Regions from separate parts of the Lysinibacillus sp. LK3 genome, predicted to be linked through region 1. Evidence: riboswitches for the same ligand, from Rfam matches in the RefSeq annotation. Region 1 holds a riboswitch; each other region holds the start of a gene.

Evidence for each region. A riboswitch is a leader RNA that binds a small molecule or an ion and turns the genes downstream of it on or off. The one in region 1 is predicted to bind S-adenosylmethionine.
Region 2: linked by a shared signal. The riboswitch ahead of VK91_RS15390 (cyclase family protein) and the one ahead of metA (homoserine O-succinyltransferase) in region 1 are both predicted to bind S-adenosylmethionine.
Region 3: linked by a shared signal. The riboswitch ahead of metK (methionine adenosyltransferase) and the one ahead of metA (homoserine O-succinyltransferase) in region 1 are both predicted to bind S-adenosylmethionine.
Region 4: linked by a shared signal. The riboswitch ahead of VK91_RS16605 (methionine ABC transporter ATP-binding protein) and the one ahead of metA (homoserine O-succinyltransferase) in region 1 are both predicted to bind S-adenosylmethionine.

Annotation. Positions count from the first base shown of each region.
Region 1 is NZ_LDUJ01000016.1:55,409-63,395, reverse strand. It holds gene panF (sodium/pantothenate symporter) at 1-1,056, shown strand, start outside; gene VK91_RS12245 (TSUP family transporter) at 1,097-1,867, opposite strand; gene VK91_RS12240 (TrmB family transcriptional regulator) at 1,993-2,775, shown strand; gene VK91_RS12235 (hypothetical protein) at 2,798-3,184, shown strand; gene VK91_RS12230 (nucleotide excision repair endonuclease) at 3,239-3,610, opposite strand; SAM riboswitch class I at 3,814-3,925, shown strand; gene metA (homoserine O-succinyltransferase) at 4,049-4,984, shown strand; gene VK91_RS12220 (endospore germination permease) at 5,024-6,172, opposite strand; gene VK91_RS12215 (hypothetical protein) at 6,204-6,437, opposite strand; gene VK91_RS12210 (Ger(x)C family spore germination protein) at 6,442-7,641, opposite strand; gene VK91_RS12205 (spore germination protein) at 7,667-7,987, opposite strand, start outside.
Region 2 is NZ_LDUJ01000021.1:80,326-88,312, reverse strand. It holds gene VK91_RS15415 (helix-turn-helix domain-containing protein) at 1-261, opposite strand, end outside; gene VK91_RS15410 (MFS transporter) at 372-1,556, shown strand; gene VK91_RS15405 (ABC transporter substrate-binding protein) at 1,715-2,665, shown strand; gene VK91_RS15400 (helix-turn-helix domain-containing protein) at 2,740-4,311, shown strand; gene VK91_RS15395 (hypothetical protein) at 4,432-4,830, shown strand; SAM riboswitch class I at 4,912-5,017, shown strand; gene VK91_RS15390 (cyclase family protein) at 5,107-5,844, shown strand; gene VK91_RS15385 (DedA family protein) at 5,875-6,471, opposite strand; gene VK91_RS15380 (Cof-type HAD-IIB family hydrolase) at 6,533-7,306, opposite strand; gene VK91_RS15375 (DUF2225 domain-containing protein) at 7,628-7,987, shown strand, end outside.
Region 3 is NZ_LDUJ01000006.1:30,631-38,617, forward strand. It holds gene VK91_RS04200 (IclR family transcriptional regulator) at 1-222, shown strand, start outside; gene VK91_RS04205 (aminopeptidase) at 234-1,157, shown strand; gene VK91_RS04210 (NUDIX domain-containing protein) at 1,360-1,827, shown strand; gene VK91_RS04215 (S9 family peptidase) at 1,811-2,587, shown strand; gene pckA (phosphoenolpyruvate carboxykinase (ATP)) at 2,653-4,239, opposite strand; SAM riboswitch class I at 4,629-4,747, shown strand; gene metK (methionine adenosyltransferase) at 5,006-6,202, shown strand; gene VK91_RS04230 (gamma carbonic anhydrase family protein) at 6,382-6,894, opposite strand; gene VK91_RS04235 (alpha/beta hydrolase) at 7,028-7,834, shown strand; gene VK91_RS04240 (sodium:alanine symporter family protein) at 7,961-7,987, shown strand, end outside.
Region 4 is NZ_LDUJ01000022.1:42,093-50,079, forward strand. It holds gene VK91_RS16575 (acetyl-CoA C-acetyltransferase) at 1-582, shown strand, start outside; gene VK91_RS16580 (acyl-CoA dehydrogenase family protein) at 709-2,493, shown strand; gene VK91_RS16585 (arsenate reductase family protein) at 2,677-3,033, shown strand; gene gcvH (glycine cleavage system protein GcvH) at 3,115-3,495, shown strand; gene VK91_RS16595 (hypothetical protein) at 3,587-3,928, shown strand; gene VK91_RS16600 (thioredoxin family protein) at 3,943-4,254, shown strand; SAM riboswitch class I at 4,311-4,414, shown strand; gene VK91_RS16605 (methionine ABC transporter ATP-binding protein) at 4,497-5,525, shown strand; gene VK91_RS16610 (methionine ABC transporter permease) at 5,515-6,183, shown strand; gene VK91_RS16615 (MetQ/NlpA family ABC transporter substrate-binding protein) at 6,252-7,103, shown strand; gene VK91_RS16620 (response regulator) at 7,316-7,987, shown strand, end outside.

The sequences.
Region 1 (7,987 bases):
AGCATCATTGTTTTCTTATTTTCGGCTATGATGGCTCAATGGGTTGGGGGTGCACGCTTAATTGAGTCATTAACTGGCTTAAGCTACACAGCAGCACTGTTTATTTTTGCGATTTCCGTGTTAGTATATGTGATTATCGGAGGCTTCCGTGCGGTTGCACTTACAGATACGGTCCAAGGTTCAATTATGGTGATTGGTACAATTATTTTATTAATCGGCACCATTGTGGCAGGTGGAGGCATCGACAATATAATGGCCTCACTGGTCGCTGAAAATCCTGACTTTGTGTCACCATTTGGCGCACAAGGAGATTTAACGCCTCTGTATGTCTCAACATTTTGGATTCTCATTGGTGTAGGGGTTGTAGGACTTCCGCAAATTGCGGTTCGTGCGATGAGCTATAAGGATTCCAAAAGTATGCATCAAGCGATTCTTATTGGCACGATTGCCATAGGGACAATCATGTTTGGCATGCATTTAATTGGGGTGTTAGCCCGACCTGTCTTACCGGGCATTGAGATTGGTGATAAAGTCATGCCGCTCCTGACATTGAAGGTATTACCGCCATTTTTAGCAGGAATCGTTTTAGCTGCACCAATGGCTGCGACAATGTCTACGGTTAATGCTTTACTAATGCTTGTCAGCTCTACAGTTGTCAAAGACATCTATTTAAATTATATGAAGCCGAAAGCTAGTGATGCAGAGATAAAGCGTGCAAGCTTTATTGTAACAACAGTCATTGGCCTAGCCGTTGTCATCTTTGCACTCAATCCACCTGATTTATTAGTGTGGTTGAACTTATTTGCCTTCGGTGGACTAGAGGCTGTCTTTATTTGGACAGTCGTTTTAGGATTGTATTGGAAAAAAGCGAATAAATACGGAGCGATTGCGTCAATGATTTCAGGCATGTTGTTGTATATTATGATTGATCGGTTTTATCCTTCTGTCTTTGGTATGCATACAGTCACGATACCAATTGTCGCATCCTTCTTTATTTTTGTGATTGTCAGTTTGTCCACTAGTCATAAATTTAAAAACGAAAAGCTTATGATTTAACGCCAAAACGCCACAGATTTCAAATTCTGTGGCGTTTATTTTAATGCATCATAAAATCATAGGCATTTTTCGCAAGTAATGTCATTGTAACGACAATAAATAGCGTGCGGACAAAGCCACTTCCTTTCTTGATTGCCATCCGTGAGCCAAGCATAGCCCCACCAATTTGCGCAATGCCCATGACTAGACCATAAACATAATGAATTTGACCTAAGTAAGCAAACATACAAACACCAGCCACATTACTCGCCAAATTTAAAAACTTCGCATTACCAGCCGCCTTTAAAAAATCGAAGCCTACCAATAAGAAGCTAAAGATTAAAAACGACCCTGTGCCAGGACCAAGAAATCCATCATAAAAACCAATAGCAAATAATAGCAGCATAAATAAAAACAAATGTTTTTTAGATAGATTTTTTACGGTAGAGACAGCACCCCAATCTTTTTTAAAGATCGTATATACCCCAACAGCCGCCAGCATAACAAGCATTAATGGCTTTAGTAATGCTGGATTAATCAGATGCACAGTCCAAGCACCACATAATGATCCGATAAATGCTAGTGGAAAATATTTGAGGACAGAGCGAATGTCCAGCTGGCCAGAACGATAGAAAGAAATAGAGGAAGTGAGCGAGCCCATAGCTCCTGCTAGTTTGTTCGTGGCAACCGCAGCAGCTGGATTGAGCCCAACAAATAGTAAGGCTGGTAGTGAAATTAAACCGCCCCCTCCCACTACTGAGTCAACAAAAGCCGCCAGAAATCCAAAAGAAATTAATAGTATGAGAATATGTACATCGATTTCAAACAACATATGACACCTCTTTATAATTAGTTACTACTGAAATAGTAACTAATTTTATTTGCGCTGTAAACCCCATTTTTTCATTGGCAAATCTTCACATTGGTAGCCTATAATAAAGATAATGGAGGGATTACATGGAGGAATTAATCACCCAGCTGAAAGAAATGGGTTTTACAGAATATGAAGCAAAGGCCTATACGGCACTTGTTCAGCAAAGTCATGTCAGTGCCTATCAGGTTAGTAAAAATTCTGGCATACCACGTGCAAGAGTGTATGATATTTTAAATATCCTTGTAGAAAAGGGCATCGTGTTAAAAGAAGAGACCGTAGAACAAACGACCTATTCGGCAATGCCTGTGTCTGTGTTCTTACAGCAAATGCAACAGCGCTGGGAGTCGAATTTTACGTCTATAAGCGGGAAATTAGAGAAATTAGAGGAAAAAGTACAGGAAGCTGAGCCTAAAGTGGTAATGCTGAAGGGCAAGGAATCCATTATCAACTATTGTCAGTCACTTCTAAAGAAGGCGAAGAAAAAAGTGATGCTGTCGATGTGGGAAGATATGTATGATGCCTTACGTGAAGATTTGCAAGAGGTGGCGCTGCATGTTCCTGTTCATGGCATTACGTTGTATGTAGGAGAGCATCTCGCCTCAATTGACCAGCATAGAGCCACACATTATACAAAAAAAGCATCTACACCGCATTGGTTTATCTTATCGATAGATGGTCAGGAAATGATTTATGGTCATTCTCCATCTACCCAAGAGACGGCCTTTATCACCAATGATCCGGTTCATATTTATTTGTTAGAGGATTATATATGGCATGATGTGCTCATCAATCGGTTAGTAAAACGTGATGATCAGGAGTTAGAAGACTGGATTGCTAAGGAGCGTAAAGCTTTTTTCTTAGAATAGTCGTATAAGGAAGGGGAGGAACTTGAAAAAATTCGTGTTGCTAGGTTTAATGAGCCTACTAATGCTAGGAGCCTGTAATGCTACACCACCTACCGATCCACCAACCATTCATGAGCTAACGGTTGTCCCAGATAATGTCCAGAAAAATATCGTTTTTAATGACAGAATACAACTATTGCATGAAAAGGATGCTCCATATTACCTTGTTTATTATTCAAAAGGGAATGTATTGGCAAGTATTACAGCTGAGGGAAATAGGCTTATTATCCAGTTAGAAGAAGGCAGCGAGCAAAGGAAAGAGGCTCAACCCTATGTTTTTAAAGTCACCGTCAAGAATCCTGAGCTGGATACCATTGATTTGCGAATTAACGGTCAGAGTACGCCAATTGATCGTATGACCATTATGTGATAAAAGAAACCGAAATCCCTTTAGAAATGAGATTTCGGTTTCTTTACGTGATGTCTAATAAAAGACTTTGTCTACGTTATATTTAGAGCGGAAAGTATTAATCGCATATGTTTCGTAAATTTCACGTTCCATTGGATCTTCTACTTCATAGACTTCAATTTTGAACACTTCATCACGATGGTTTTTCATCGGAGATACATTATCCTCGAAATGTTTTTTAATACGTTGACGAATTTTACGTGCTTTCCCAACAAACAATAGCTCATTCTTGTCATTATAGAATAAGAAAATGCCGCCTTTATCACGTGTGATTTTATGGAAGTCAATAAAACCGAAGTAAGGTGTGATTGGCACATCACCTGGTTTTAAATCTTGTTCACGTTGACGGATTACTAGATCTGGTTTTGGAAATTCAATTTTAATCAAACTATTCACGTTCCTCTCTCTTACTAAAAGTATATGGTAACATAATTACGGCATGTTTACCATAAATTTTAAATGTAGAAACCCCACAGATAGCAAGCTTAGTGTACATCAAATCCCCAAGAAACATGCGCGTGAATCACAAAATATTCTATGAATTATTGATATTCTAACTAGTTCGTGTTACAATTCAAGATAATTAAATAATCTTATCAAGAGAAGCTGAGGGATTTGGCCCGATGACGCTTCAGCAACCTCTAACAATTGTTAGAAAGGTGCTAATTCCAGCAAAGGATTTTTTCCTTTGAGAGATAAGAGTGGACGTGAAAAAAATCCTTCTCATTCTATCTCGTATGGAATGAGGAGGATTTTTTAATTTCGTTGCATCCTACGCAAGCAAGATTTGCTAAAAGAGAGTGATTATAGAGAGGGGAAAGCAAGATGCCAATTAATATTCCGAAAAATTTACCAGCTGGAGAACATTTACGTGAGGAAAAAATCTTCGTCATGGAAGAAGATCGTGCGAAAACACAGCAAATCCGTCCATTAAATATATTAATATTAAATTTAATGCCTGAAAAAGAAAAAACAGAGCTCCAATTATTACGTTTATTGGGGAATACACCATTACAAGTGAATATTACCTTTTTGAATACAGCCACACACGAGTCTAAAAATGTGAGTAAATCCCATTTGCAGCTTTTCTACACAACGTTCAATCAGATTCGACACCGACGCTATGATGGTATGATTATAACTGGTGCGCCAGTAGAAAAAATGGCTTTTGAAGAGGTCAACTATTGGCAGGAAATTTCAGAAATTATGGATTGGTCTAAAAAGAATGTGACATCCGTGCTACATATATGTTGGGGGGCACAGGCTGCATTGTATCATCATTATGGCATTGGGAAGGTTGAGCTTTCTGCTAAATGCTCAGGCGTCTATTCCCATGTGATTACAGATTTAACTGTAGATTTGGTACGTGGCTTTAGTGATTTATTTACTGCGCCCCATTCACGCTATACATCTGTTTCGATTGACGAGGTTCGCAATCATCCAGATCTACGATTATTATCCTATTCAGAGGATGCTGGGGTATTTATTGTACAATCAAAAGATAATAAAAATATTATGATTACGGGGCATCTAGAGTATGATGCGACAACGCTAGCCGATGAATACAGTCGCGATGTGGCGAAGGGCATAGATATCGCCGTTCCTGTAAACTACTTCCCGAATGACGATCCGACACAAGTGCCGATGAATACATGGCGTGCCCATACGCATCTATTATTCTCTAACTGGTTGAACTACTATGTTTACCAAGAAACACCATATGAATGGGATTTTGTAGATGAAATCGAATATCATATTTAATTAATAAAAAGTCTAATTTCTTTTCTAGCTTAGAAGAAATTAGACTTTTTGATTGTCATTTTCTGTTTCCTGCTGAGGTGTTTCGTTATTTTGAGCCTTGGATTTACGATTGCGAATAACTACCACAATCAGCAAAAGTATGGGTAATAAAATGGTGAAAATAAAGGAAAAGATTGGCCAAATTTCATTATTATAATTAGTAGAATGCACAATATCTGGATGAACAATTTGAGAAAGTCCAATAACAATTATCCCCATCGGTATAATGAGTGGACGATGATCCTTGATCTTCAAAATTTGTGCAAGTCCAACAACGGTCGTATAGAAATACATAAATGTACGAATATAAATAGACGAAATCCACATAAATGCCATAATGATTTCTATACGCTGCAAAAAATTCCCTATAGATATTCTTTGTGCTAAGGCATAGCTAGGAAATGTCCTTGATGCAGTGTTTTCAGGACCTAATACAAGAATCGATAGGACAATCAACGTAACTAAGACGATTCCGCCAAAAATTGCCCCAATATATAGCCCTTTCTGTGCAGACGGCTGTACATTGACGCCAGTAGGATAGAGCATCAATAATACAATTAATGGAAAGGAAAAGATACTCATAAAGCGTGCAATACTATAAAACATAGATGCTTTGGTCGCTTCTAGTAGAGGCTGAATATTCTCAAATGTAATTTGAGGGGTAATACTAAGGACGAAAAAAATAAAAATAAAGGTAAACAATGGGAAGAGGATTTCTGCCGAACGGGCAAAGGTCTCAATCCCTAAATAAGCGGCATACATAATAATGATGCTGAACAGTAGGGCAAATGCTAATGTCGGTGTCTCTGGCATAACTTCCGTTTTCATGAAAATACCGATAAAATAGAGTAATTCCCCAGCGGAAAGAAAGGTCAAAATTAGGAAACAAATCGCTGTGATTTTCCCAAAAAAACGCCCAAGTATTTTTTCATTGGCCTCGATAAAGTTTAGGGACGGTGTTTGATTGGCCAGTGTTAAAAATAATTTTATAACCAGTAAACTAAGCAGAACACCAATGCTTGCCGCTATCCAAGCATCTTGCTTAGCGGCACCAGTAATACTCGAAGGGATAATTAAAATCGCTGTACCGATAGAATAGAGGAAGGTAACGATTGTAAACTGTCTTGAACTAATTATCTCTTTTTCCATCAAGCTACCCTCCGTTTCTCAGTCCATCTTTCTATTTTGTGAATGACACAATGTAATCCCTAATTGGTGTGAAGATAAAGGTAATCAAATCTAATGGGCTAGGAATATGGATTTTAAGGGCAATCCCCATATTTAAAGCCGTTCCAATAAGTAGCAAAAAGGAGAATACAATAATGGCTTTTCTATCCTGTTGCTTTTTTAGCTTTGGAATAAAAATAAGCGCAACAATGATTGCAATAATCAAGATAGCTACGGCTAGTACCATCTCATTACTCCTCCTTTGGCTTGTTTAATAATGAATTTTGCATCGTACCTGAACCTTGGGTTGTTACCTTTACATGAACAGCCACTGCTAAATCTGGAAAAATGGAAGTCCAGTCATCCTTGATTTTTTTCCACTGCTTTGGATCTGCCCGATGTAGGGCATCCCCAAATCCAAAAACATCGACTTCATATTGCTGTTGAATTTTCTCTACAGTTTTTTCAATGCGTTCATCAATCCCCTGGGCTGTTTTTTTATTAACGTAATCAATCGATTTATTTTTGGTAAGATCGATAACACATTCGACCTCTCCAACATTCTGCTCTACATTAATATGGACATCGATTTTCGGTTTCCCGTTTTTAAATGACCCTTTCACCTTTGTAGTGGATTGGGTGATTTCAGTAGACAAAGTCCCTTTATTAGGACAGGCGATGATTTCTATCGTACTTTGAATTTTGTCATTAAGAAAACTAATACTTTTGCTTTCGCTCTCAGTCAGTAGCCCTATATATTTATCGCCTTTAAAGACTGCTAAACCTGTATAACGTAATAGCACAGGTGTTTTAACACGTTGCACATTTGTTTGATCTACCCCTAATTTCTTATCGCCATGAACTTCAATAGCAGAAATTAACGCCCCTTTATGCTTATTGCTTAATGTATTGACTAATTCATCAATATTAACAGCTATCGTGGAGCCCCAAGCCTTCTCAGAGACATCAAGAGAATTTAGCATTTTATTAGCAGGAACTTTTTCGATGGGTGTTAGTACATTTAATACTTCCTTTGCTGTTGCATCGTGAGACATAATGACGTCGAAATCCTTACGAAATTCATGGTCCCTTACAATTAAATCAAGTGCATCACTAATGCCTTCTTTCGCGAGATCTTCCCCTAATACAACCACTTGAAGGTGGGCAAAATAAGGTTTTCGTGCTGCAATAGTCGTCATTTTGCGAATGGCCTCAAAGATGGTTTCGCCTCTCGAATGATAGCTAACGACAGGTGAGCGTTGAGTGGAAGCTTGTCGCACTGAGACTTCACTAGGATCGACAATTTGAACTGTAATTTCATATTCCTCATCTATTTTGTCAATGCCTAGTGCTACCACAATGGCTAATTCATTTAATTCTCGCTTACTCCAGCAACCACTTAACAGTAAAGTGAGGATACATAGTAAGCAAATCCAGTTTAATTTTGCCATATTCTATTCCTCATTTATCCTGAAGTTATTTCCTGCCTTTTACATTGATATAGTTATGTCCTCTAACAATATTTTTTTGATTGACTAAACGAGGTCGTGTAAGTAATTTTCTACGCGGGAACAGCACAAATGCATCCTTCTGATCCTGTAATACCAACGGTGCGAATGGGCTTAAATAAGGTACACCAAATGAACGAATGCTACATAGATGAAGAGTAATTAGCATAATGCCAAACATTACACCGAATAAACCAAACATAGCAGCTAAAATCATTAATGGGAAACGTAGTACACGAATCGTATTCGATAAACCATAGGCAGGGAATAGAAAGCTACAAATCGCTGT
Region 2 (7,987 bases), on a different contig from region 1:
CATTCCTTGTCCATAGGCTGTTAATGAATATTCAACTTTTGGTGGTACTTGATTGAAGACCTTTCGATTGATTAACCCAGCCTGCTCCAGTTCCCTTAATTGGTTTGTGAGCATTTTTTGTGAAATACCTGGGATCAATCGTCGAAATTCGTTTGTTCGAATTTTACCATGGTGGTTTAAATGACAAAGAATAACTGGTTTCCATTTACCACCAATAACTTCTAGTGTAGCTTCAACACCAATATTATAAACTTTTTGCATCGTAAACCTCCTGTAATATCCAAAAGTAACTAAAAGTACTCTACATATCTTTTTGGTATGTATGAATATTACTACACATAATAAAAAAAATCAAAGGAGATAGTAGTAAAATGTCAAAATCAAAAAAGCCAAATGCTAAACTTACCTTACTAGCACTTGCTATCAGTGCATTTGGTATAGGGTCCACTGAATTTATCAGTGTGGGACTTTTACCATTAATTACAGATGACTTTGGTATTTCTCTTAGCACAGCTGGCTTAACCGTTTCTATATATGCACTAGGGGTAACTGTTGGGGCTCCCTTACTAACAGCTTTAACATCCCGCCTTAGTCGAAAAACCGTATTATTGCTTGTCATGTCCATTTTTATAGTGGGTAACCTAGCAGTCGCTTTAGCTCCTAATTTCGCATTACTATTAATCGGACGTATTATTTCAGCATTAGCACATGGTGTGTTTATGTCCATCGCTTCTGTTATAGCAGCAGATGTAGTGGAACCAAATAAACGAGCAAGTGCTATCGCCTTTATGTTTACTGGCTTAACATTAGCTACTGTAACAGGTGTCCCACTCGGTACATTTATTGGACAAGTAACAGATTGGCGTATGTCATTCGTTTTTATTGTTGTCATTGGAATTGTCGGTTTAATTAGTAATGCATTTTTAGTACCTAGCCAATTATCGAAAGGCAATCCCATCTCTATCCGTGATATTGGCAAAGTATTAGGCAATATTCGAATGATCTTAATACTATTCATTACCGCAATTGGATACGGCGGTGCTTTTGTTGTCTACACATATGTTTCACCTATTTTAGAGCAATATATGGGGTATTCTCCACATACAGTCGTCATTATTCTAGTTGTCTATGGTATTTGTGTAGCTATCGGTAATACTCTTGGAGGTCATTTTGCTAATCATAATCCACTACGTTCCATCTTTATTATTTTTGTTGGACTTGCATTGGCATTGCTTGGCATTGGCTTTACTCTTGAATCACCTATTATGGGATTAATAATGGTGCTGACAATGGGATTGTTCATGTTTATGAATGTCCCAGGATTGCAGCTATATGCTGTTCTACTATCTGAAAAATATATACCATCAGCAATTTCAATGGCCTCAGCATTGAATATTTCTGCTTTCAATATTGGCATATTTTTAGGATCATATATCGGAGGCTTTATTATTCGCCACCAATCGTTGGCGCATACGCCTATATACGGATTCCTGATGGTTATGCTAGCAGCAATTGTTACACTTTTATGGTTACTTTTCGATAACAAAAAACAATAACTCTCTGAATTTCATTTTGTATAAAAAAGTAGTAGAGAATGTGTATTGTTTGTTGATATGTAGTATCCTATAATTTACTTGAACCAAACGAGAATGATTATCATTCTAATTTAAGGGAATACCCTTACTGTTTTAGTAAATCTATAGGAGTGAATAAAATGCGTAGAGGTCGATATTTTTCATTTGTAGTTTTCTTTGCACTTATATTCGTATTAAGTGCCTGTGGCTCAAATGAAGTAAAAGAGGATACAGCTACAGAAGAACAATCATCTAAAGATACAAGAATTGTAGAAGACGAGTTTGGAAAAGTAGAAATTCCTACAAATCCACAGCGTGTAGCTGCTATCTATTTGGAAGACTATTTAACTGCTTTGGATGTAAAACCCGTTGTGCAATGGTATCACCCATCTTGGGGAAAACAGGACTATTTAGGATTAGATGTTCCTGAGTTCGACATTACTGGTAGCATGGAAACATTATTACAAGCCAAGCCTGATTTAATCATTGTAGATGGTGCCGCAGACAAGGCAAAGTATGATGAATACTCAAAGGTAGCGCCTACTTACCGCTTGAAAGAAGATATTCTACAAGATCCACGTAAAATTGTAGAAACAATAGCTGATGTTTTAAATATTCCTGATAAAGCAAAAGAAATGGTTGATCGATATGAGCAACGTGTTTCCGATTTAAAAGCAAAACTAGATGAATCAATCGGAGACGAAACAGTTGCTGTTGTACGACTAAATGTAGCAGATAATACATTAGCGTTATTTGGCATTAAAAATCGCTACTCTGGCTATATTTACACAGAGGCAGGCTTAACACCACATCCATTAGCCCGTGATATGACAGAGTTTCACGAGGTTTTATCAGAAGAGGCTATCACGGAATTAGATGCGGATCATATCATCCTTTTCCCTTCAAACGGAACATGGGAGTCTAAAGAAAACCAAGAAGCCATTAAATGGTTAGATAGTACACTATGGAAAACACTCCCTGCTGTAAAAAATGGGCATGTTTATATTGCTGATCGCACATATTGGCAATCTGGCGCAATCACAGCCAACTTGCTAAAGTATGATGATTTAGAGAAATGGTTCGTCAAATAATTTTCCAAAGAAAGCTCTTAATGAGGGCTTTCTTTGTGTTGTTCTGCCAATTCAAAAAAAGGGGGGAATTATCAATGGGTAACTTAACACATGTTTATACGTTACAAAATATCTCTTATTCAATTCAATCATCAAAAAAGTTATTGATTAGTAGTGATTTCTATACACTTTTTATCTTAATGAATGGTAGCGGAAAGCTAGCCATAGATCATGACACCATTCATTTTAGTGAAGAAAAGTGCATATTGATTCCGCCAAATAACACGGTTAGTATCCATATTCAAAGTAAGCACCTTTGTTTTTATCAATTACAATTCAACATTGTCAATCTCAGCAATAGTCAAAATTCATATAGTCATTTTACAAGTATCAGCGAACGACATCTTCTCCCCTTTTCACAATGTCATAGACTGCTAGAAGTAATCTATCAGAACCGGTTAGCGGAGGATGATCACACGATTTTTGAACAGCATGTACACTTTCAAGAGCTGATGTTATTACTCTTACATCAAACCATACCCAAGCAGATGCAAAAAAATGATCGACAATCTGTTGAGCAGTCCATTAACCATTTACATAAACATTTTGAAAAAGAGTGGACGGTTGAGCAGCTAGCACAGCTAGCTGACGTACCAAGATGGAATTATACGCGCATTTTTAAAGATATTACGGGACAAATTCCTCTTCACTATTTAACTAAACTTCGTATTGAAAAAGCTAAGCAATTATTAATGACAACAAATGATCGAGTATTTGAAATTAGCCAGTCTGTCGGATTTAATAATGAGTATTATTTCAATCGTCGTTTTAAAGAACATATTGGCATCTCTCCAGGACAATATCGAAGAAATCAAAGCAGCCATATACGTGTATTTGCACCATTCTTAGAAGATTTCTTTGTTGCGCTTGGGATTACGCCAATTGCTCAATTCAGTCATTCAAAATGGGGGAAACAAGACTATTTAGGTCTACAGAAAGTGCCAGATATCGATGTACAAAATAGAGAAATGGATCGACTCTTTTACTATAAGCCAACTTTAATTATGTTAGATTCTGGTGTAGAGCGTTGGGAATCCTTTCAGCACTTAGATGAAGTAGCCCCCGTCTGCCATCTTTCACACCCTGGAGAGAATTGGCAATCTACTTTATTTAAAATTGCAGATCTAACAGGAAAAACCTCCTTGATGCAAGACGTAATCCTACAATATGAAGATAAAGTACAACAAGCAAAAGGAATTCTTAGCAAATCTGTTTATGGGCAAAGTGTAGCATTTCTCCGTATTTCAGCCATTGGCATTACTCTATACGCGGGTCCTGAATGTGGCTATACGGGCCCCATTTTATATCGTGACTTAGGTTTAATGCCACATTCACTAGTATGGAGTATTCCGCACAATCAACGTAAAGCACAACTGACATTTGCTCAATTGTTGCAATTAGATGCTGATCATTTATTTATTACCTTTGATAAACAACATTCCATTTATGAAAATGAGGAACGTGCTATTTTAAAAACTCCTACTTGGAAAAACCTAGCTGCCGTTAAAAGCAACTGTGTCTATGAAGTAGACTTTTTAACATGGATGAATTATGGCATTTTATCACATAGTAAAAAAATTGATGATGTCTTGAATGTACTTGGCTAAAAGGAAGCTTACTTTAGCTTCCTTTTTCAATGATTAGGACAAACATTGCACTGCTAATAACACCGAAAGCCGTTTTGCTACATAAGATAGGATATCAGTTATAGGATAGGAGGAATGACCTTGTATTACAATCCTTATCCGTATTTTGTGCATCCCTATCATTATCCAACATCGCCTATCGCTAATCATTTTGCCATTAGACCCTTTTCGCAACATCTAGCAATGCCGACCAATAATCCTTTTCCACCTGTCGATACACACAAATTAAAAGCTTCAGCATCACGGATAAAGGCGATGATGCAGCAAGCCCAATTACTTACGGATAAAATAGATAGCTCCCAACAATTCGCACATGATTTAATGAATGCTGCTCAACTTTCAAATAAAACAGAGGTTGAAAAATTAATCACATCAACAGGCATTACGATGAAATTTGAAACAAACTATACACCAGACAGTTTTAGAATACGTCTTATTGATAATGATTGTTGTGGAGTCACCTTAAATTTGAATTGGTGAAAATTCCTAGTGAACTTGTAAACTATAAAAAACTATGCTAAAGTGTTTGTATTGTTATTTCTGAAAATTCTTATATTACTTTTCTTATCAAGAGAGACGGAGGGATTGGCCCGATGAAGTCTCAGCAACCAGCTAACAGTATGGTGCTAATTCCAATTGGCAAAATGATCAGCCTTGAAGATGAGAAGAAGAACTACCGTTGTTGCAGCAGGAGTCCTCTTCTATTAGGGGACTCCTTTTTATTTACAACTATTTTTACAGAAAGCAGGGAAATCAATGTCTAATGAACTTTTACAAGCATTGCAATTATTAAAATCGAAACAGTGGGTTGACTTAACACATACATTCGGCCCTAATTCACCACATTTTTTTATGTTTGAGGACGCTAAATTTGAAACGTTATTTTCTCATAAGGACGGTTTCTTCGCTCAACAATTCACGTTCCCTGGTCAATATGGCACACATATCGACCCACCCATTCATTTTGTGCGAGATACTCGCTACTTAGAAGAATTAGAACTAAAAGAGCTTGTTCTTCCCCTTGTTGTTATTGATAAATCACAAGAGGCTGCGAGCAACCATGATTTTTCATTAAGTGTTGAAGATATTCTTGATTTTGAGGACAAGCATGGAGAAATTGAAGCAGGAACATTTGTAGCATTACGCACAGATTGGAGTAAGCGCTGGCCAGATAAAGAGGCTTTCAGTAATAAGGATGCAGATGGACATAACCATATCCCTGGCTGGGGTTTAGAAGCTTTACAGTTTTTACTAAAAGAACGCAAGGTAAGCGCAATTGGTCATGAAACTTTCGATACGGACTCTGCTGCTGATTTTCGTAAAAATGGCAAGCTAGATGGCGAATATTTTGTGCTTGACCAAGACACCTATCAAATTGAGCTAATGACGAATTTGGACAAGCTACCTGCGAAAGGCGCTATCATCTTCAATATCGTACCTAAGCCAGAAAAAGCATCTGGCTTCCCTGTGCGCTCATTTGCTATTTTGCCATAACATAAAAGTCGGTATAGCGTATACCGACTTTTATGTTTGTCCATTTCTTTTTTTGAATAAAAAGTAAGCAATGAGCATCCCTACAATAAATAAAAGGATAAGATAGATACTATAATGAGTCAGATAGTATCCAACAAATCGCCATTTCTCTCCAAGCATCTTTCCTAATGATATAAATGTGAACGTCCAGATAAATGCCCCTGTATAGGCAAAAAGCGCAAACTTTCTATAAGGATAATTATTAATAGCCGCAATATATGCTGTCAAATGGCGTACCCCGGGGATAAAATAGCCAATTAATAATAGGGTAGGTCCTATTTTTGTAAACATCTTTTTCGTAAAGTCAATTTTTTGCTCTGTAATATGAATTTTAGGGCCATATTTCTGCAATAACGGTAAGCCAAAACGATAACCAATATAATAGCTTAAGGTAATGCCTCCAACCGCACCAATCATTGCACTGACTAAAGCAGGAATATGTTCAAGACTTTCTCGGTAAACACTATAGCCTACATAAGTTAGAAACACCTCATCAGGAAGTGGCACCCCTACAATACCTCCAATTAGAATCACGATAATTCCAAAGTATCCGTAATGTTCAATTAGAGACTGCACGTGATGTGCCATAAATCATCCCACCTAAAATTTATTAAAATCTACCTGCTATATATAGTGTAGCCTCAGCGCTCTAAATGACTTGAAGCTGACGTAAAGCAAAATTGATACCGCCATCTGTAGATGTCTTTGTAACAAAATTCGCAACACTTTTTAGAGCTTTACTACCATTTCCCATGGCAATTCCTACTCCTACATATTCCAACATGTCAACATCATTATCCCCATCCCCAAAGGCAATCGCATTCTTAGGGTCAATATTGAAATGATCAAGCACCGCTTTAATAGCTATAGACTTCGAAACATCCTGCTGTAATACATTCACAATATAAGGATGCCAACGCTGTAAAAATATATTCGAAAACTGGCTAGTATATCTTTTTTCAGCCAGCTCATCCGCATATAGACACATGAGAAAAACCTCTTCATCTACAATTTTTTCATTTATAAGTGGAAAATCCCGTAAAGATAAAGTTTCTTGCATCGCTCTTAAAGCTACTGGACTTTGTATGCTATTCATGGATAGCTGCTCTGTAAAAAATGTTAGGCTATGCTGCTGTTCCTGTGCAAATGCCTGTACATTGCGGACAATTTCTTTGGCAATCGGAGTTTTATGTATGACAAGATCCTTATGTTTCACATAGGCCCCATTTGCAGTAATAAAGGTTTCAATCCCCAGCGCTTTTAACTCATAGCACATAGATAAGGGTCTTCCAGTAGCCGCTACAAGATGGATTCCTTTTTCTTGCAATAGCTGAATAGCTTGTTTTGTACTTTCTTCCACACAGCCATCCTCGTAATTAATCAATGTGCCGTCTACATCAAAAAACACGATATTATACTTCATTTTGAGCACCTCCTTTATAGTCATTTAGAACCATTTATAATTTTTCTCCCATGAAACATGTGAAAGTATTTTGACAAACTTTAAGCAAACTATATAACTTCCTTTTGCACCACCGATAAAAACTATTACAAGCGTATTTATAATAATATTTAACTAAAAATTCCTTGAATATTTTTATTTAATAATTCTAAAGGAGTATACCAAAGAACACAAAATTGTTAAAATAAAAGATAATATCTTAAATACATTGAACGATAAAATCTTACGTATAAATAGAACAAAAGAAATAAAATTTTAGTGCACGCAAAGGAGTTGATTCTTATGGCATTTAACATTTACTACTATGAAAGTAGTGTGGATTGTAAATTTTGCAAAAAGCAGTTTACAACTTATAAAGTTCGCCCTAATCGATATAAAATTATCGAAGAACAGACGGATTTCATGCCTGTTTACGATGGCCTAAACCCTTTGCTATATGAAGTTGCCGTATGTCCACATTGTGGTTATGCCTACCATAAATCTATGACACGGACATATGGACCTTTCATGCTACTCATTGATGAACTATACATTAAAGAGCTCCAGAAACCTATGGATATCTGTCAGGAACGTACAATTGATGATGCCATTATCAGTTTTAAGCTCGCCTATTTAGTATCCCGTGCATCAATGGAAGAATCT
Region 3 (7,987 bases), on a different contig from region 1:
ACATGTGGCTATGCACTTAGTAACAGTGAGTATTCGGTCGATGTATTGGCGCTAGCTATGCCTATATTTAATAGTGAGGAACAGGTCGTAGCGTCTATTACCGTTTCTGGACCAATTTATCGTTTTACAGAGCAACGTGTTCCTGATTTTTTGGGACCTTTAACGGAAGCTAGAAATGAAATAGAAGGAATTATTCGTAGATATCATTTGAATTTTAATTAAGGAGCCCTATTATGCATCATTTACATGATATTGCACTAAATGTTTTAAAAGGCAATTTAAATGTTCAATCTTCTGAGTCACTATTAATTTTGACAGATAGCCACAAACAAGACATCGCAAAAATTTTTTATGAAGCTGGACTGTCAATTACTGCAAATACAATGTTCATGGTGATGCCCCTGTTAGAGAAATCTGGGCAGGAGCCAATCCATGCAGTTTCTGAGCTTATGGCAAATGCCGATGTTACACTGTGTATTACCTCCCACTCACTAACACATACACTGGCTCGTAAACATGCCTGTGAAAAGGGTGGACGTGTAGCAACAATGCCAGGGGTAACATTGGAGATGCTGGAGCAAGGTGCCCTTCATGCAGATGCACAGGAGATCGAAGCTACGGTAGAAAAATATGTCCTTTTACTTAATACGACAAAAGATATTCGTATTGTCAAGGATGGTCATGAGCTGACGTTTAGTGTAGACGGCCGTTTCGGAATTCGTTCTACAGGGGTTATTCGTCAACCTGGTGAGTACGGGAATATTCCTTCAGGAGAATCGTATATTGCACCAATAGAAACATCTGCGAATGGAGAGATTTTAGTAGATGGCTCTATTGCTAATATTGGTGTTTTAAAGGAGCCATTATTATTAAAAATAAAGAATGGTCGCTTAGAAGAAGCAATCGGTCCTGATGGTCCACGACTACTGGCATTACTTGGTGAAGGCAATGGTAGAGTCATTGCAGAGTTTGGCATCGGAGCCAATAAAAGTGCTATCCTATGTGGCAATGTATTAGAGGATGAGAAGGTGTATGGGACCATCCATATCGCTTTTGGCAGTAATGCGCCATTTGGTGGAGCCAATGCGTCAGATGTTCATATTGATTGTGTTGTGAAAAGTCCTATCGTCTATTTTGACGGTCAGCAAGTAATCTAAAGAAAAGCGTGTCTTCCTATGAAGCACGCTTTTTTTCATGCTTTACAAGACTGTAGCTTAGGGTTGCTTGTCATTGTAGGTTTACAATATAGTTAATATAGATAGGAATAGGAATGATGATTAAATTCCGTCCATAAAATAGAAGTAATGATAAAGAAAGTAACTTTTGTTTTGCAACAAGAAAGAACGTGAGGTTGAAGAGATGTTAACATTTACAGATTTACATGGCCTACAAGTAGATTTGAGTTTTACAAGAGGCGAATTTAAAGTAGAACCTAAACACGTCCTTGTCCTTTTAAAGCATGAAAATAAATGGTTATGTACTGTCCATAAACGACGTGGTGTAGAAGTGCCAGGAGGGAAATTAGAAGAAGGGGAAACCTTAGAGGAGGCGGCGATTCGAGAAGTTTTTGAAGAGACGGGTGTTCATGTGAAAAATCTTCAATGGTTTGCAGAGTATGCAGTGTATGATGAAAACGTTTTTTGTAAATCCGTTTTCACTGCACAATTTTTGGCGCAAGAGGATATAGAATTTGATTTAGAAACGTCAGGCATGCTTTGGTTAACTGATGAAGAATTTGCTCAGCATCCTAACTTGAGTTTTCACATGAAGGATGAGGGGATGAAGAAAATGCTGGAGGAGCTGAAACATCGTGACACACAATGGTGATATTATCGAAAAACGCCCCTATCCTTCACCAAATCCAGCTATCCGTTTAACGGAAATAACCTATCTTTCACAGGGCTTACGTATAAAAGGATTATTAGCAGAGCCAAAGACTGAAGGTACATATGATGGCTTTTTATATTTAAGAGGCGGCATGCAAAGCATTGGGATGGTAAGACCCTCTCGTATTGCACAATTTGCGGCGCAGGGCTTTATCGTATTTGCCCCATATTATCGTGGGAATCGTGGGGGAGAGGGGCGTGACGAGTTTGCAGGGGCAGACCGTTACGATGCGGTCTATGCCGTAGATGTACTCAAACAATTCTGCAATGACAATATCCATGTTTTTGGTTTTTCACGAGGTGGTATTATGGCTCTGTGGACAGCTATTTTAAGAAGGGATATTACTTCTGTTGTAACATGGGCAGGTGTTTCTGATGCAACGGCCACTTATTGGGAACGTACAGATATGCGCAGAATGATGAAGCGTGTTATTGGAGGAACACCTAATCGTGTACCAGAAGCGTATGATGCAAGAACACCACTTTTTGAGATAGAGCGTATAACAGCTCCCGTTCTTATCATTCATGGCTATCGTGATGAAAATGTGGATATTGAACATGCCAGACAATTGGCATTTTTTTTAGAGGAAGCAAATAAATCATTCGAAACTTGGTATGATCTTAACTATGCACATCAATATCCACCAGCAAAAAATCGTGAAACTGTCCGTGCTCTTTGCAAGTGGATGAAACAACAATAAAGCATAGAGAAAACAAAAAGACAAAGGGAACGAATAAATTGTTCCCTTTGTCTTTTATATAGACGTTATTTTAATGGACCACCAAGTGTAGTGATGGCTTCAGAAACGTTTGAGAATTTCTTGAAGTTTTCGTTGAATAAGCCTGCAAGCTCAGCAGCTTTTGCATCGTATGCAGCTTTATCTGCCCAAGCTTCACGAGGATTTAACACTTCTGAAGGTACGCCTTCAACTGCTTTTGGAATGTGTAAACCAAACACAGCATCTTGTGTTGTTTCAACATCTGCTAATTTACCATCGATTGCTGCACGGACCATTGTACGTGTGTAAGATAGTTTCATACGGCTACCTGTGCCATATTCGCCACCAGTCCAACCAGTGTTTACTAAGTATACCTGTGCACCGTGCTCGTCAATTTTTTGTCCTAACATTTCTGCGTATACTGTTGCAGGAAGTGGAAGGAATGGAGACCCGAAGCAAGTAGAGAATACTGGTTCTGGCTCAGTCACACCACGTTCAGTTCCAGCAAGTTTAGAAGTGAACCCGCTTAGGAAGTGATACATCGCTTGTTCTTTTGTTAATTTACTGATTGGAGGTAATACGCCAAATGCATCAGCTGTTAGGAAGATGATTGTTTTTGGATGACCTGCAACAGAAGGATCAACGATATTTTCGATGTATTGGATTGGATAAGCTACACGTGTATTTTCTGTTAGTGAACCATCATCATAGTCACAAATACGAGTTTCTGGATCAACAGCTACGTTTTCTAATACAGAGCCGAAGCGGATTGCATTGTAGATTTCTGGTTCTTTTTCAGCAGAAAGGTTGATTGTTTTTGCATAGCAGCCACCCTCAATGTTGAATACACCATTATCAGACCAACCGTGTTCATCGTCACCGATTAGCTTACGATCAGGATCAGCTGATAACGTCGTTTTACCAGTACCAGATAGACCGAAGAATAACGCTACATCGCCAGCTTCACCAACGTTTGCTGAGCAGTGCATTGAAAGAATACCTTGTTGTGGTAATAAGTAGTTCATGATACCAAAGATAGATTTTTTCATTTCACCAGCATATTCTGTACCACCAATTAAAATAATTTTCTTTTCAAGTGATACGATGATGAATGTTTCAGAAGCAGTACCATCAACCGCAGGATCTGCTTTAAAGTTAGGAGCTGAGATGACAGTGAAGTCGGCAACATGAGAAGCTAATTCATCTGCTGTTGGACGGATAAATAATTGATGAGCAAAAAGATTGTGCCATGCGTATTCATTGATAACTTGAATGCTTAATTGTGAGTCTTTGTCAGCACCTGCAAAGCCTTTGAATACGAATAACTCGTCACGTTCTTTTAAATATTTTATTACTTTTACATATAGGTTATCGAACACTTCAGAAGAAATCGGTTGGTTGACTTTACCCCAGTCAATTTGATCTTTTGTGCTTTCTTCTTCTACCGTATATTTATCTTTAGGTGAACGACCAGTGTATTTGCCAGTTTCTGCACGAACTGCGCCATCTACTGTTAACATTGCTTCACCACGAGATGTAGCTTTTTCTGCTAATTGTGGTACTGAAAGTTGAACATTAATGTTACCGCCGTTTAATAATTCCTTCAGTTCGTTTGCAATTTCTACTGAATTCATCGATTAAATACCATCCTTTTTTATAGTATTCCCTTGATTTAGAGGGATTTTTTCTTAATTTCAAAAATAGTATAACACAATTGCTTAAATAATCTATACTAATTAAGAAATTATTTTAGAGTTTTTACCACTTTTCAATAAACTGACAAAAAATAATGTTTTTCGAGTAGAATACCATCAATCCTACTGTAATTAGGCACGAAAATTGAGCCACACATATGTTACCACAAGTAGCTAGGTATGTTGTAGGGATTAATTTGCTTCTATTTACATCATCATCCAAGTATGAAAAGTTTTTGTGTAATAAGTTCTTTCCTTTCTATACAGTAATACATAAGAAAATATTTGACAACGTTCGACCTTTTCAGTAACATGAGATTGAACGGATACTCTTATCCCGAGCTGGTGGAGGGTCAGGCCCTGTGAAACCCGGCAACCTGCATGAACTATTTCACGACATGCGTTGGTGCCAACCTGATGCAAGGGAACATCCCTTGAACGATAAGAGTGAAAGGTTACGCAGTCATTATTCCTTTCCTCATGTAAAGTAACGTGAGAAAAGGATTTTTTTATTGTTAAAAATCAATGTAAAGGTAAGTATATGTAGTTCTTTCCTTATTATAATGACGGATCTTTCGAAATCCTCGTGTTAAAAGCAGCAGTAACGGCTTGAGAGTTCAATCCTTAGGAGCGGACTTGACATGGGTAATGAGTACCGTATTCATACACAACTACTTATTGTAAGAGTATTTAGGAGGAAAACCAAATGACAAACCGTCGACTGTTTACATCAGAGAGTGTAACAGAAGGACATCCAGATAAGATTTGTGACCAAATCTCGGATGCCATTTTAGATGCTATTTTAGCAGAAGATCCAAATGCACGTGTAGCGTGTGAAACAACTGTAACAACAGGATTAGTATTAGTAGCAGGAGAAATTACTACTTCTACTTATGTGGATATTAAAGGTATTGTTCGTGACACTGTAGCTGAAATTGGCTATACACGAGGTAAATATGGCTTTGATGCTGAGAACTTAGCGGTGCTTGTGGCAATTGGCGAACAATCACCTGATATTGCTCAAGGTGTTGATCAGGCATTAGAGGCACGTGAAGGCTCTATGACAGATGCTGATATAGAAGCAATTGGTGCTGGTGACCAAGGCTTAATGTTTGGCTATGCATGTAATGAAACACCAGAGCTAATGCCATTACCAATTAGCTTGGCACACAAATTAGCACGCCGTTTAACAGAAGTACGTAAATCAAGTGAACTTGCCTATTTACGTCCTGATGGTAAAACGCAAGTAACGATTGAATATGATGACAATAATGTACCGGTTCGCGTGGATACAATTGTTATTTCAACACAGCATGATGAAGAAGCAACACTTGAACAAATTCAAGCAGATTTAAAAGAATTTGTTATTGCACCAGTTGTACCGAGTGAATTATTAGATGCTAATACGAAATACTTCATCAATCCAACTGGCCGTTTTGTAATTGGTGGGCCAAAAGGTGATGCTGGATTAACAGGACGTAAAATCATTGTTGATACATACGGTGGTTATGCACGTCACGGTGGTGGTGCCTTCTCAGGTAAGGATGCAACCAAGGTAGACCGTTCGGCGGCATATGCAGCACGTTATGTAGCGAAAAACATCGTAGCAGCTGGCTTAGCAGAGCGTGCTGAAGTGCAACTTGCCTATGCGATTGGCGTTGCTCAGCCTGTTTCCATTGCTGTCGATACATTTGGCACAGGTAGAGTGAAAGAAAGCGAGATCGTTGAATGGGTACGCGAGCTATTCGATTTACGCCCAGCAGGTATCATTAAAATGCTTGATCTTCGTCGTCCAATTTATAAACAAACTGCTGCGTATGGACATTTTGGTCGTACAGATTTAAATGTACCATGGGAGCAAATTGATAAAGCAGACGCGCTACGAGAAAAAGCACGTTTATAAACTATTGAACTAAAGTAATGAAGTCATTAGAAAATTATTCTGATGTATTAATAAGCAAAGGGGCAACATTGCTCCTTTTGTTTTTTTTACAAAAATACCTCGCTAGGATTCGTGAACATATTCGGTACACGAAAACGCGAGGGATTTTTTCGTTAGTATTGATTTTTTGTGTAGGTTATTTATTTCTGAAGTGATTTATAATATTGACCTTTTTCTGCGTATTCTCGTACGATGCGTTCCATATCCTCTTTATCTTCAGCATTTAATTCTCGGACAACTTTTGCTGGACGACCTAATGCTAAACTATTTGGAGGAATGACTTTACCAGGAGGTACTAGGCTTCCAGCTCCAATAAATGCACCTTCTCCAATCTCAGCTCCGTCTAAAATAATGGATCCCATACCGATTAAGGCATTTTTGCGAATTGTACAACTATGTAAAGTGACTTGGTGTCCAACTGTTACCTCATCTTCAATAATGAGCGGATATTTTGGGCTTTGGTGTAAACAGCAAAGATCTTGGATACTGACACGTTTACCAATAATCGTTGGGGAAACATCACCACGAATAACCGTATTAAACCAAATGGTTGTTTCGGCGCCAATTGTTACGTCGCCCGTAACAGTTGCGTAGTCAGCAATGAAAACAGACGGATCGATCTTTGGCGTTTTATCTTTAAATGGATAAATCATGAAAATCGCCTCTTTTCTTTCTATAATGTAGTATTATCGTATCAAATACGCAACTTTATGGAAATATAAAATTAAAATGTGCTATTTATTTCGATATAATCAAAGTGTAATTATTTTTTAGGAGGACTATGTAATGTGGAAATGGGAAGCTGATGGACAAGCAAAAGCTGTGATTGCTATTCTTCATGGTGCTTATGAAAATCACCGTTGGTATGCATGGCTGATAGAGAAATTAAGATTAGAAGGCTTCCACATAGTCATGGGAGATTTACCGAATCATGGGGGTAATGCAAGGTTTGCTCGAGTCCATGATGAAGACTTCAAATTGTACAATAAGTATACAAGAAACCTGATTGAAAATGCTTTTTCATATAATTTACCAACCTTTGTAATAGGGCATGGACTAGGTGCAACATTAATCCTCCATACACTGCAAAAGAGACAATATGAATGTGCAGGCATTATTTTAACATCACCTTGGTTGCAACTAAAGCTATTACCAGGTAAATTAACAAATGCTTTAACAAGTCTAAGTGCGTTAACGGCCAATGTTAAATTGACACATGATATTACATTAGAGAAATTAACGCGTAGTGTTGAAGGCAGAGAAGAAATGAAAGATGATGTACCGCTCATGACTGTAGTTTCTGTGAAATGGTATCGAGAACTTCAGCAGATGATGAAAAATTTAGTGATGCTGCCTAAAGGTGAAATGCCTAATATGCCTATGCTAATTATGACAGCTGAGAAGGATAAAATTACGGACACTCGCCAAACTCGAAATTGGCTTCATCAACAGGAATTCACGGAATTTCAGTTTAAAGAATGGGCAAATTGTTATCATAATTTATTTCATGAGGGAGAGCGCGAAGAGATTTTTATGTATATACGAGATTTTATTAATAATGCTCTTCGAAGAATTGGTTATATAATTAAATAGGTTTATACCCTTCCATTTACTAGGTTACTTACTTAAATATTGTTACTTAAAAATAATATTGTAATTTTCAGAAAAGTGTAATACTATAATGACTTAAAGTAAGGTAATTCAAATTGGAGGGGTAAAATGGATGTAATTGTAGAGAAGTTGAAT
Region 4 (7,987 bases), on a different contig from region 1:
GTAGACGATAACAATAAACCACAAGTGAAAAAATTCACATTCAGTATGGATGAAGGTGTACGTCCAGGTACATCAGTTGAAGGTTTAGCCAAACTACGTCCAGCTTTCCACGTAAAAGGCAGTGTAACGGCGGGCAATGCCTCTCAAACTTCTGATGGTGCAGCAGCTGTACTAGTAATGGATCGTGAAGAGGCTGTCAAGCAAGGACTGACACCAATTGCAAAATTCCTAGGCTTTGCAGTTGGCGGTGTACCTCCTGAAGTAATGGGTATCGGGCCTATCGTGGCAGTGCCAAAAGTGTTGGAAATTGCAGGTTTATCCATCGAAGATATTGATTTATGGGAAATCAATGAAGCATTTGCTTCACAGTCATTACAGGTGGTACGTCATTTAGGCATCGACCAAGAGAAAGTCAATGTCAATGGTGGAGCGATTGCATTAGGTCATCCACTAGGCGCAACGGGAGCTATTTTAACATTAAAGCTAATTCATGAATTGAAGCGTCAAGGGAAGAAATATGGTGTAGTGACAATGTGTATTGGTGGCGGCATGGGTGCTGCTGGCGTATTTGAAATTCTATAATTTTTGCTAGATCAGCTTGAGGTGTACTGTTTACGGTTGCCTCCGAACATTGTATACGTCAAGCTTTTCTATACATGATCATTAGGGGAATCAACTAACAAAAAGATATATTGGGAGGAATTAATCATGACTGAAAAAACAACTGATTTCATTAAAGGCGGCGGATTTCTTATTGAAGATGTGGAATTAGATCGTGTATTTACACCGGAAGATTTCACTGACGAGCATAAAATGATTGCTAAAACAACAGAGGAATACGTTGCAAATGAAGTTTTACCAGTAGTTGAAAATTTAGAGCACCATGAATTTGAGCATTCAGTGCGTCTCCTAAAAAGTGCAGGCGAATTAGGCTTACTTGGAGCAGATGTGCCTGAAGAATACGAAGGGCTAGGATTAGACAAAGTTTCTTCAGCTTTAATCGCTGAAAAAATGTCTGTTGCAGGTGGTTTCTCTATCACACATGGTGCTCACGTTGGTATTGGGTCATTACCAATTGTTCTATTCGGTAATGAAGATCAAAAGAGAAAATATTTACCTAAGCTTGCTTCAGGTGAATTAATCGCTGCCTATGCATTAACAGAGCCAGGTTCAGGTTCAGATGCTCTAGGTGCAAAAACGACTGCAAAATTAAATGAAGCTGGCACACATTATATTTTAAATGGTGAAAAACAGTGGATTACGAATGCAGGCTTTGCTGATGTATTTGTGGTCTACGCAAAAATTGATGGCGATAAATTCTCCGCCTTTATCGTAGAACGTGCCTACAATGGTGTTTCAGTTGGTCCTGAAGAAAAGAAAATGGGGATTAAATCATCATCAACTCGTACATTAGTATTGGAAGATGCGGAAGTACCTGTAGAAAATCTATTAGGCGAAATTGGTCGTGGGCATATCATTGCGTTCAATATTTTAAACATTGGTCGTTATAAACTAGGCGTGGGCACAATTGGCGGATCGAAACGTGCATTGGAGTTAGCTATTCAGTATACAAACCAACGTCAGCAGTTTAAGACAAAGCTTTCTGATTTCAATCTGACAAAAGAGAAATTATCAACGATGGCTTCGCAATTGTATGCTTCAGAATCATTAAACTATCGTACTGTGGGTCTATTTGAGGATCGCTTAAGCCAATTAAGCCTAGAAGAGCAAAAGCAAGGAAAAGTGATTGCAGGTGCGATTGCTGAATATGCTATTGAATGCTCTATTGCCAAAGTATTCGGTTCAGAAACATTAGACTATATTGCAGATGAAGCAGTACAACTTCATGGCGGTTATGGCTTTATGGCTGAGTATGAGGTAGAGCGTATTTACCGTGATTCTCGTATTAATCGAATTTTTGAAGGTACAAACGAAATTAACCGCATGATTGTACCTGGTACATTTATGAAAAAGGCGCTAAAAGGTGAGCTGCCATTATTACAAGTTGCTCAAAATTTACAGCAAGAGCTGCTTATGCTAATGCCAGAGGAAATCGGTACAGAGCCGTTAGCACAAGAAAAATATTTAGTGAAAAATGCCAAGAAGATTGCTGTTTTAGCTGCAGGATTAGCAGCACAACGCTTTGGTGCAAAACTTGATCAAGAGCAAGAAGTATTGGTAAACATTGCGAATATAGCTAACCAATTATTTGCAATGGAATCAGCTGTCTTACGTACAGAAAAAGCAATTGCTCGTGACGGTGCTGAAAAAGCACATCAAAAATTGCTATACACACAAATTTTCTGCCAAGAAGCATTCGCAGAAATCGAAAAAGAAGCAAAAGACACAATTCTTGCTTCAGCGGATGGCGATGCAGCCCGTATGACATTATCTGCACTGCGTAAGCTAACGCGTAATAATCCATATAATTTAATTGCGAAGAAGCGTGAGGCTTCCGTTAAATTAATTGATGCTGAAAAATATATTGTTTAATAGTGCAAATTTAACCTAGCTATCTGCAAAAGATAGCTAGGTTTTTTTTATGAGATGGATAATCGTAAAAGGAGCGGATAAATTTGCACAACTGGTGGATAAACTTACAAAAAAGAGTGAAGTTCACCATTGAAAACAACTATGATGGTATACTACAGAAAAAGACAGAAGAGGAGCATTGTAATGACGATTCAATTTTTCCATTATCCGAAATGTACAACATGTAAAAAGGCACAGAAGTGGTTAAATGAGCATGAGGTTTCCTATGAAGAGGTACATATCGCAGAGCAACCTCCCACTAAAGAAGAATTAACAGCTATTTGGCAAGCTAGTGGACAGCCTTTGAAGAAATTTTTTAATACCTCAGGCATGAAATATCGTGAGCTTGGCTTAAAGGACAAGTTAGCGGAAATGACGGAGGATGAGCAGCTTGAGCTACTTGCTTCAGATGGCATGTTAATTAAACGTCCCATCGTGACAGATGGAAAAAAAGTTACTTTAGGTTTTAAAGAAGTAGATTTTGAGCAAGCTTGGAAATAACCGTATTAAACCTTGTATTTATAGGAGAAGTATGGCACACTGAAAGTGAATATATTACATATTTATGGAGGGGTTTTTTGCATGAGCACACCTAAAGACTTACGATACTCTGAAGAACATGAATGGGTAAAAGTAGAAGATGGAAAAGTACGTATTGGTATTACTCACTTCGCACAATCTGAATTAGGAGATATCGTATTCGTTGAGCTTCCACAAGTTGGCGACGAAATCAAAACAGATGATCCATTCGGTAGCGTAGAATCAGTAAAAACTGTTTCTGAATTATATGCACCAATCTCAGGTACTGTAGTTGAAGTAAATGCAGATTTAGAAGATAGCCCAGAATTCGTTAATGAATCACCATATGAAAAAGCATGGATGATCGTTGTTGAGCCTGCTGACGCATCAGAAGTTGAGAAACTAATGACAGCAGAGCAATACGAAGAAATGATCGCTGAATAAGACAAGCCATAATCGAAAAACGTCGGAAACTACCGGCGTTTTTTGTTATATAATGACTTATAAGTGGGGATCTCTAAATGGAGGTGGCGTAATGTTCGAGGGAAAATGCTTGATAGTAGAAGGGCGCTCAGATAAGCTACAAATTGAGCCTATTTTGAATGAGAATGTTACAATACTATGTACGAATGGTACAATTGGTGTGCATCAATTAGAAGAACTACTGGATCCCTATGAGGGCTGTGAGCTATTTACTTTTTTTGATGCAGATACTTCTGGTGATAAGCTACGTGCATTAATGGACAGACATTATCCAGAGGCTGAGCATCTGCGCACAATGCCAACATACAAGGAAGTAGAAACGACACCAAGAAAAGTGCTAGCAATGATTTTACTGCGTGCACATTTTTCAATCCATAATGAATATATTTTGTAAGGTTGCGTGAGTAAATGGAAGAATGGTCAATAGAGCAGTGGGAAGCGGCTAAACAGTCGGGAGAGAAAACTGCATTTTATTTATATACACCGATGTGTGGAACGTGTGCAGTGGCATCTAAAATGATGTCCATTATTGAGCAATTACTGCCACAGCTACAAATGGGTAAAGCAAATATCAACTTTTTGGAACACATAGCTTATGAGCATCAAATTGAAAGTGTTCCCTGTCTACTCATCAGTGATGGCGGAAAAGTGACAGAAAAGATTTATGCTTTTCAATCCGTACCATTTTTATATGAATTGTTAAAAAAATCAATTGACTGAACTTTACTAGCGTGGTAAAGTATCAAATATATTATTAAAACATTAAATATATCGAACTCTTATGAAGAGTGGCGGAGGGAAGTGCCCTATGAAGCCCGGCAACCATCACAATGTGAAAAGGTGCCAAATCACCCAAAGATTTTTCTTTGAAAGATGAGAGAACGGTTTAACGTATCATACGTGACCCCTTCTACTTGTCTGTGAGTGAAGGGGTTTTCTATATGAGAAAAGGAGTATTCGCTATGATCCAGCTTCAAAATATTACAAAGAAATACAAAACAGCAAATGGCGAATTAACGGCAGTCAAAGACGTCAACCTTACTATTAATAAAGGTGAAATTTTTGGCATTATCGGCTATAGTGGTGCTGGTAAAAGTACCATGATTCGTTTATTAAACGGTTTAGAGAAACCGACAGCAGGAACAGTAACGGTGAACAATCAAGAATTTTCATCGATAAAAGGGCAAAAGCTTAGAGCAGCTAGACAAAAGGTAAGTATGATTTTCCAGCATTTTAATTTACTTTGGTCAAGAACAGTTGCCGAAAATATTGCATTCCCTTTAGAAATCGCAGGCTTCCCAAAGGCTCAACGTGAAGCGCGTGTGAAGGAATTAATTGCCCTTGTAGGCTTAGAAGGGCGCGATAAGGCATATCCATCCCAGCTTTCCGGGGGACAAAAGCAGCGTGTAGGAATTGCACGTGCATTAGCGAATAATCCAGAGGTTTTACTATGTGATGAGGCGACATCCGCACTTGACCCTGAAACAACGGATGCCATTCTTGATTTACTCGTAGATATAAATGAACGCTTAGGCTTAACAATCGTCCTGATTACCCACGAAATGCATGTCATCCGCAAAATTTGTCATCGTGTAGCGGTGATGGAGGCAGGCGAAATTGTGGAACGTGGTGAGGTATTACAAGTCTTCCAAGCCCCACAGGCGGCTATTACTAAGAAGTTTGTATCTCAAATTACCGACACTAAGGAAACACAAGATACGGTAGCACAAATTAAAACAAACTATCCAACTGGACAACTTGTCAAATTGATTTTTGTTGGTGAAAAAACAGAACAGCCTGTCATCTCACATCTTGTGAAACAATTTGATGTAGAAGTAAGTATTGTTCACGGAAATATTTCACAAACAAAAAATGGTGCATATGGTACATTGATTGTGCAAATTGATGGCTCTCAGACAAACGTCACTGAAGCCCTTCGTTATTTAAATACAGTGGAAGTACAGACGGAGGTGATTGAAAATGCTAACTAATCTCTTTCCGAATGTAGACTGGGAAAATATGTGGCAAGCTACGTATGAAACTTTATACATGACAGCTATATCAACGGTTGTGACATTTATTCTTGGGTTAGTCATTGGTATTGTTCTATTTTTAACTAGCCCCAATCAGTTATGGGCAAATAAAATCGTTAACTTTTTAACAGGATCACTCGTTAATATTTTCCGTTCCATTCCATTTATCGTATTAATTATTTTATTAATTCCATTTACGAAGTTTTTACTAGGTACAATTCGCGGTGCCAATGCGGCATTACCTGCTTTAATTATCGGTGCAGCACCGTTTTATGCTCGTATGGTATTAATTGCGTTACGTGAAATTGATAAAGGTGTGATTGAAGCAGCCCGTTCAATGGGAGCAAAAACTTCTACAATTATTTGGAAAGTATTGGTTCCGGAATCATTACCAGCTTTGATTTCTGGTATCACTGTAACGGCTGTTGCTCTTGTAGGTTATACAGCGATGGCAGGAATTATTGGTGCAGGTGGTCTTGGTAACTTAGCTTTCTTAGACGGCTTCCAGCGAAATCGCCAAGATGTGACATTAATGGCAACTATTTTGATCTTAGTAGTCGTATTTATTATTCAATGGATTGGTGATTTAATTACTGAAAAAATTGATAAACGCTAGCACGAAAATGAGGTTATTCCGGTTTTTACCGCTAACATATTTAAAACAAATACAAGGGAGTGTCATAAATGAAAAAGTTATTAGCAGGATTATTTTTATCAATACTTGTACTAGCATTAGCAGCTTGCGGTACAGATAAAAAAGAAGATGAAAAATCAGCATCTGGCGATCAAACAGATAGCAAAGAAAACGTAACATTAAAAGTAGGTGCTTCTAATACACCACACGCAGTTATTTTAGAAAAAGCAAAACCGATCTTAGCTAAAGAAGGCATAGACCTTAAAATTGAAACGTATACAGATTATGTTCTACCAAACCAAGATTTAGACTCAAAAACACTTGATGCAAACTATTTCCAGCACATTCCTTACTTAGAGCTACAAATTAAAGACAATGGCTATGATTTCGTTAATGCAGGTGGCGTTCATATTGAACCAATCGGTATTTACTCTAAAAAATATAAAACGTTAGAAGACCTGCCTGAAGGCGCAACAATTTTACTTTCTAATTCAGTATCTGACCATGGTCGTATGCTGTCATTGTTAGAGGCTAAAGGCTTAATCAAATTAAAAGAAGGCATTGATAAAACAGCAGCAGAATTAAAGGATATTGAAGAAAATCCTAAAAACTTTAAATTCGATGCAAATACTGCCCCAGAAATGCTTGTACAAATGTACGAAAACGATGAAGGCGATGCAGTACTTATCAATTCTAACTTTGCCATCGATAACGGTTTAAACCCAATTGAAGATGCTATTTCTCTTGAAGATAAAGAATCTCCATATGTTAACATCATCGCTGTACGTGCAGGTGATGAATCAAAACCTGAAATTAAAAAATTATTAGAAGTATTAACATCTAAAGAAATCCAAGACTTCATTTTAGAAGAGTGGAAAGGTGCAGTAGTACCGGTAAAATAAGAATTAAAAATTTTATAAAAGGGTACATAAGTTTAACGACTTATGTACTCTTTTTTATTTGTAGTTAAATTGATGAGAAACTATGTATTTTTTATGACGTCTATTTATGTTTAGATATTGTTTAGTCATATTTATTACTATAGTAATGTTGTTAATCTACGAAATAAATGATAGAAAGTAATAATAAGAAAAAACTAGATGGAGTGATTCTAATGAATGATATAAAATTCACCCATGACATCATGCAAGAACATGAAGTAGAGCGCTACTTTAAAATATGGCGAGAAAGTGTGATTAGATCACGCCTTACTATAACAGCAGTCTTTTTAAAAACAGCTAATGCTACACAACTGAATGAAAATGTGAATGATCAAGTTACCTCGTTTTTACAATCAAAAATACGCAAGACAGACTTGCTTTTTCAATTATCCGACGGAGATCATTGGGGCATCTTCTTTTTACAAAGTAGTGATGTAGAAGCTAGGGCGTTTTTAAAACGAATATTTGCCATCTTAAAAGCAGAACGGAAGTTCCAACAGATTGCATTAAAGGCCTCTATAACAGAAATAAGAAATAATAACGTTATTTTTGAAGAGCTGTTAAATAAAAATAAACAGATGTTATCAGGGGATGAGCAATTAACATGGAGTATAGCAGAGGTAAAGGATTACTGTGAGCAACCAACTGAATTAGTGAAAGTTAGTATTATTGAGCAAAACGCCATTTTTAGACAAGTATTAGAGTCAACGCTTAACCAAATATCTATCCCTTATTTTTCCTTAGATGTAAAGGTTTATGAGGATGGCTATAGCTTTTTACAATCGGATGATTATAAATCAGGGCATATGCATCTAATTCTTATGAATGATATTTTACCTCTGAAA